2 regions of the Nitrospirillum karajorum genome follow, and region 2 is predicted to be linked to the other one. Evidence: riboswitches for the same ligand, from Rfam matches in the RefSeq annotation. Region 2 holds a riboswitch; the other holds the start of a gene.
What was found. A riboswitch is a leader RNA that binds a small molecule or an ion and turns the genes downstream of it on or off. The one in region 2 is predicted to bind thiamine pyrophosphate.
Positions count from the first base shown of each region.

Region 1: another riboswitch for thiamine pyrophosphate. It lies ahead of thiC (phosphomethylpyrimidine synthase ThiC); the one in region 2 lies ahead of thiO (glycine oxidase ThiO).

Region 1 is NZ_JAZBQB010000001.1:520,266-523,672, reverse strand. Features, by position in the region: gene thiC (phosphomethylpyrimidine synthase ThiC) at 1-1,817, opposite strand, end outside; TPP riboswitch at 1,990-2,100, opposite strand; gene UCD39_RS02360 (lysozyme inhibitor LprI family protein) at 2,200-3,407, opposite strand, start outside.
Region 2 is NZ_JAZBQB010000003.1:1,623,327-1,626,733, reverse strand. Features, by position in the region: gene UCD39_RS21290 (thiazole synthase) at 1-231, opposite strand, end outside; gene thiS (sulfur carrier protein ThiS) at 224-427, opposite strand; gene thiO (glycine oxidase ThiO) at 552-1,742, opposite strand; TPP riboswitch at 1,737-1,846, opposite strand; gene motA (flagellar motor stator protein MotA) at 2,047-2,907, shown strand; gene UCD39_RS21270 (DJ-1/PfpI family protein) at 3,260-3,407, shown strand, end outside.

The sequences.
Region 1 (3,407 bases), on a different contig from region 2:
AAGGCCTCCGACATCTCGGCCATGCCCTTCTCGGCTTCCACGAAGCTTCCCTCCACGCCGGCCAGGTCGCGCACCTCCTGGCTGATCTTCATGGAGCAGAACTTCGGCCCGCACATGCTGCAGAAGTGCGCCAGTTTGGCGCCGTCGGCGGGCAGGGTCTGGTCGTGGAACTTCTCCGCCGTTTCCGGGTCCAGCGACAGGTTGAACTGGTCGCGCCAGCGGAACTCGAACCGGGCGCGGCTCAGCGCGTCGTCGCGCAGGCGGGCGGCGGGATGGCCCTTGGCGAGATCCGCCGCGTGCGCCGCGATCTTATAGGTGACGACACCCACCTTCACGTCGTCACGGTCGGGCAGGCCCAGATGCTCCTTGGGCGTGACGTAGCAGAGCATGGCGGTGCCGAACCAGCCGATCTGGGCGGCGCCGATGGCGCTGGTGATGTGGTCATAGCCGGGCGCAATGTCGGTGGTGAGCGGCCCCAGCGTGTAGAACGGCGCCTCGCCGCACCACTTCAGCTGCAGGTCCATGTTCTCCTTGATCTTGTGCATGGGCACGTGGCCCGGGCCCTCGATCATCACCTGCACGTCGTGCTTCCAGGCGATCTGCGTCAGCTCGCCCAGGGTCTTCAGCTCGGCGAACTGGGCGGCGTCGTTGGCGTCGGCGATGCTGCCGGGCCGCAGGCCGTCGCCTAAGGAGAAGGCCACGTCATAGGCCTTCATGATCTCGCAGATTTCCTCAAAGCGGGTGTAGAGGAAATTCTCCTTGTGGTGCGCCAGGCACCACTTGGCCATGATGGACCCGCCGCGCGAGACGATGCCGGTGACGCGCTTGGCGGTCAGGGGAATGTGGGCCAGGCGCACGCCGGCATGGATGGTGAAATAGTCCACGCCCTGTTCGCACTGTTCGATCAGGGTGTCGCGGAACACCTCCCACGTCAGGTCCTCGGCCTTGCCGTTCACCTTCTCCAGCGCCTGGTAGATGGGCACGGTGCCGATGGGCACGGGACTGTTGCGGATGATCCATTCGCGGATGGTGTGGATGTTGCGGCCGGTGGACAGGTCCATGACCGTGTCCGCCCCCCAGCGGATGGACCACACCAGCTTGTCCACCTCTTCCGCCACCGATGAGGTGACGGCGGAATTGCCGATGTTGGCGTTGATCTTGACCAGGAAGTTGCGGCCGATGGCCATCGGCTCCGATTCCGGGTGGTTGATGTTGTTGGGGATGATGGCGCGGCCGCGCGCGATCTCATCCCGCACGAACTCAGGGGTCACGAAGTCCGGGATGGATGCCCCAAAGCTCTCGCCATCACGCTCCAGCTGTTCCTTCAGCGCCTGGCGGCCAAGGTTTTCGCGGATGGCGACGTATTCCATCTCCGGCGTCACGATGCCAGCGCGGGCGTAGGCCAACTGGGTGACGGCCTTCCCACCTTTGGCGCGCAGGGGCAGGCGGCCGGCGCGGTCGAACACCGGCACGGGGCTGCTCTCGCCTTCCTTCAGGCCGTTGTCCACCGCCTTGATGGCGCGGCCGTCATAGCGCTCCACATCGCCCCGGGCCTCGACCCAGGGGCGGCGCAGCTCGGCCAGGCCCTGGCGGATGTCGGTGGTCACGGCCGGGTCGGTGTAGGGGCCGGACGGGTCATAGACGCGCACCGGCGGCTCATTGGCGCTGGGGCTCAGGTCGATCTCGCGCATGGCCACGCGCAGGTCGGGGTGCAGGGTGCCCGGGATATGGACCTTGCGGGAGGCGGGCAGGGGCCCGGTGGTGACGGCGAAGCCGTCGCTTCCCGGAATCGCGGCCGGGGTCAGGGTGTCGGGCATAGGGTCGTGCTCCTCCGTAGTCCGGCGCCCTTGGCTCTCTGGCCAATGATGCGTCCGGCACGTCACATGTCGCCAACCCGGGGCAACGACGATGGGGAGGAAGGAAGACGGCCGCTTGCGGTTCGCGGCCTACAGGGCGGATGCGCGTGTGATCCCGGTGCCGGGCAGATACGCGAAGGCCCCTGTTCCCATCCCTACGCCGGTACGATCCGGATCAGGTTCAAAGGGTCCCCGCGTCTCTCCGCGGATCTCAGCGCCCTCCGGCGCACCCCTGGAACGAAGGCCGCACTGTGCGCGCCCTGGGGCGCGGGTGTCAATGGGTGGGAAAATGGGGCGGTGGGGGAATGGTTGGGGGGCGTTCAGTTCCGCTGGCCGGTTCGCATCAGTCGGCTTGGACGGCGGAGACGGTCTTGATGCTGGGGTGGCCGATGCGCACCCGGTCGATGACGTAGCCGGCCACGGGTATCAGTGAGTCGCCTTGCTGCCGCCAGACGCCCAAGATCATGGCACCTACCCGCCAGCCCAATGTGCCCGGCGCGACGCGCACGGTCAGCGGCCCGTCCTGACTTTGCCAGGTCATCAATGGCGACGACATCTCGAACGCCAAGAAACCACGATAATGCCAGCCGGGAAAGTCTGGCACATCATAGGTCCCTTCCGGCCCCGCGCCGTCCATCTCCTGGGGTGTCAGATTGGACAGGGCGGGGTAAGCGGGCCCGCCAGCCGGATGAAAGGGGCCGGCCTTCGCCCACGGGCTGGCGCCCACCGTGGCCGCCCAACCGGGCGCCGCTTCCCGCAGGGCTTGGCAGACGGGCGCGCTGGCAGTGCAGGAGCCCTCGCCCAGGCGGAAGGCGGCTTGATAGGTCACCTCGATGTTGCAGGAATCGCCCCAGCGACTTTTTCCGGCCAGTCGGATGAACAGGGTTGAGCGTTCAGGGCCGGCCTCTGACCGGACGCTGTCCGCGTTTTGGGTGAAGAACAGGGGCCGTCCGCTGCCGTCCGTGCCGAAGCCGACGGTTTCCGTCCAGCAGTACGGCTGGGGGCGGTTTTCCGGCCGCGGCAGGGCGGGACCGGCTTTCCCGTTGGCGTCCAAGGGAAAGGCGGTGACGCTGACACAATTGGCCGTGCCCCCCGTTGCCGTCACCGCCACATGCGACGCGCCGAAGGGAATGATGGCTATGGCGTCGCCCCGGCGCTGGACCGCCGTTGCCGGCAGCCGATGGCGCCAAGCGGGGCTGAGCTTTTCCTCCGGCGCCGGAAACACAAGCCCGGCCGCGATCATCTGTCGATCCAGGGGAATTTGCAGGGGGGCGTCGTCAGCGGTGCGGGCCAGGGTCAGCGTCGTCGATGCGCGATGGCAAAGCGACGGGTTGTCTTCCCCTTCGCTCAGGGCTGTCAGCGCCGCCTGGCGCAGGATCATGGTCTGGGACAGGCACTCCGCCTCGGTCGACCATCCCACCGTCAGGGGCGATGTCGGCTTGGCGGGTCCTTGGCACAGATGGTCCCGTGTGGCCAGCCAGCGGCGCTGTTCGCCGGCCAGTGCCGCCACGTCCGGGCCGGCCTGGGTCAACACCTGCCTGTAAAGCCGCG
Region 2 (3,407 bases):
CGTGGCGCAGCCGGCGGTGTTGGGCAGCAGCCAGGCCTTGTCCCGCACCAGGTCCAGGATGCCCTCGGCCCCGCCCTCCATATCCACCCGGCGGATGGAGACGGTGACGACTTGCGCGCCCGAGGCCGCCAGGCTGTCCAGGAACACCTGCTGGTTGGGATAGCCCGCCGTGCCCAGGAACAGGCGGGAGGTGAACGCCTTGCCGGCGATGCGGAGCAGGTCTTCAGCCACCTTGCAGCACCTTCACGATTTCAATGGCGTCGCCGTCGGCGACGGCGCGCTCGGCCCAGCGGGCCCGCGGCACGACGGTGCCGTTGATGGCCACGGCGATACCACGAGCCTCGAGCGCCAACCCCGCCTCGCCCAGCAGGGCCGGCAGGTCCAGACCCTCCGCATGGTCGCGGGTCTTGCCGTTCACGGTGATCATGCGCGTTTCCTTATCCCTCAATCGCCGGGCGCCCCCATCCGGGGGCATGGCTTCCTCGCTTTCCAGTCCGCTACGCTTCCCGTAAAGCTCCGGCGGACGTGGTCACGTCCTACAAAGGCCTGAGTCAAAGTCTCATGCCGTGGGCACTCCGCTCCTGAAACCGCCCGATGCCGAAGGGCGCCAGCAGCGGGTCCACCCGGCCGGTCAGGATATGGTCCGCCACCAGGTCGGCGGTGCCGGGGGTCAACAGGATGCCATTGCGGTGATGGCCGGTGGCCATGACCAGGCCGGCCACACCGGGCACGGGCCCCAGGATGGGGGCGTCGTCGCGGCTGCCGGGGCGATGGCCCACCCACATCTCCTCGATGGGGAGTTCCTCCACCCCTGGCAGGGCCCGCCACGCGGCCTCCAGCAGCGCCAGGACGCCACCGGCGGTCAGGCGGTCGTCCCAGCCCTTGTCCTCGGTCGTGGCGCCCACGATCAGGCGTCCGTCCAGGCGGGGCACCAGATAGCATTTGGGTGGCCACACCACATGGCGCAACAGCGGCTGGGCCGGGTCCATGCGCAGGGCCAGCATCTGCCCCTTCACCGGCCGCACCGGCGGAATGGCGCCGTCCGGCAGACCGGCCAGGAGGCGCGACCAGGCGCCAGCGGCCAGCACGACCACGTCGGCGGCCTTCAGCGCGCCGTCCACCACCACGCCCTCGACGCGGCCGGCCAAAATGGACAGGGCCTCGACGGCCACCTCCTCATGCAGGCGGGCGCCAGCCTTCAATGCCGCGGCCTTCAGCGCCACGGCCAGCTTGCGATTGTCCACCTGGCCGTCGGCGGCGCCCAGCACGCCGGCGGCGGCACGGGGATTCAGCCACGGCTCCCGCTCCTTCACCTGCGCGCCGCTCAGCCAGGTGACGTTGAGGTCCAGGGAGCGCTGGAACTCATAGCCGGCCCGCAGCACCTCCACGTCATCGCGGGTCAGCGCCACCTGCAGGGTGCCCTCGGTGCGCAGATCCACGGGCAGGCCGCTGGCGGCCTCCAGTTCGGCGGCGAAGGCGGGCCAACGCTGCTGGCTGTCCAGCGTCAAGGGCAGCAGCGCCTGCTCCCCCGGTTCCGTCTCCACGGCGGCGGCCAGCATGCCGGCGGCGGCATGGGTGGCGCCCAGGCCGGCGCGGCCCCGGTCATAGACGTCAACGGCGCAGCCGGCGGACGCCAGGCGCCAGGCGATGGACAGGCCTATGCAGCCGGCGCCGATGACGATCACCCGGGGGGCGGCAGATGGATGGGCGGAAGAATGGCCCGAAGGCGGAAAATGGGTCACGGTCTCGCGATCTCCCTTCGCCGGCATGATCCGGAGCAGGTTCCATGGGTCTGATCTCAGCCGCGGGCCTGACGGGCAGGCGGACGGCACCCCAGTCGATGGCCGGAACGATGGCGGACCGTGCGCCCGAATTCAAGGGTCTTGGTGGCGGGACCGATCCCGGCCATGGGCGATGGGGGCCCTCTCGACATCCCCCGTCCGGCGGCGCGGTTGCGCCAGCCGCCCTACCCCATCAGAGATTTGACAAGTAGGCCGATTGTCTGGACTCTGCCTATCTTAGGGGTCCATCTACCAAGGTTTGCTCATGTTTGCCGCCATCGGCCTGCTCGGCGTGTTCATCTGCGTGTTCGGGTCGTTCGTGATCTTCGGCGGCAAGATCGGCATCATCATCGAGGCCCTGCCCGGTGAGTTCATGACCATCGGCGGCGCCGCCATCTGCGGCTTCATGGTCGCCAACAGCACGCATGTCATCAAGCAGTCCCTGGGCGCCGTGAAGCGCATCTTCCCGGGCGCGCGGTTCCATAAGAAGGAATACATGGAACTGCTGTCGCTGCTGTATCAAATCCTGAAGACGATGAAGACCAAGGGCGTGCTGGCCATTGAGCAGCACATTGAAAAGCCCATGGAAAGCAACATCTTCAACGCCTATCCGGCGATCATGAAGGACCCGTTCACGGTCAAGTTCATCGCGGATTACCTGCGCATGTTCTCCATCGGCGTGGACAACCCGCATGAGCTGGAGGCGCTGATGGAGCAGGAGATCGAGAAGACCAAGCACGAGGACCTGCACTCCAGCCACGCCTTCCAGACCATGGCCGACGCCATGCCAGCGCTGGGTATCGTCGCCGCCGTGCTGGGCGTCATCAAGACCATGGCGTCCATCACCGAGCCGCCCGAGGTGCTGGGCAAGCTGATCGGCGGCGCCCTGGTGGGCACCTTCATGGGTATTTTCCTGTCCTACTGCATCCTGGCCCCCATCGCCTCGCGCCTGAAAGGCGTGGCGGAGGAGGAGAACCAGTTCTACCACGTCATCCGGGCGGCCATCACGGCCCACCTGGCCGGCTATGCGCCCCAGGTATCCATCGAGGCGGCGCGGAAAAAGGTGCCGACGGAATACATGCCCGATTTCAATGAGTTGGAAGAAGCGCTGTCGGCCATCAGCTAGGGCGGCGGCGGATACGTCGGGCGGGCCCCGTTTCTTATCGGGCATGGCCGTGCCACGAGCCGGCGGCGCACCCGCAACTCAGCCATGCCGCACCGCAATCCCGAATCGGTCTTAATGCGATTGACCTGGGGCGCGGGAGGGGCCAATTACGGTGCCATGCGAATAGAGCGTCATCCCATCGGCCCGGCATGCATCACGACAGCCGCCCACGCCTGACGCTTTGCCATGGCCGCCCATTCCTGGGTGGCCATTTTCACGAGGCAGCATCCATCGCGCCTTGCCAACGGCGCCGTCCCCTGGGGAACGGCGACGGGCGGGTGTCGGGCCGCCGAAACAACATAGGAGACGTAATTTGACCGATCAGCCGCTCGCCGGAAAAGCCGTTGCCATCCTCATCGCCAACGGCTTCGAAGAAGTGGAAATGACCGAAGCCCAGCGCGCCCTGCTGCGCGCCGGCGCCGCGCCCAAGATCATCTCGCCGGAGCAGGGCCTGGTGAACG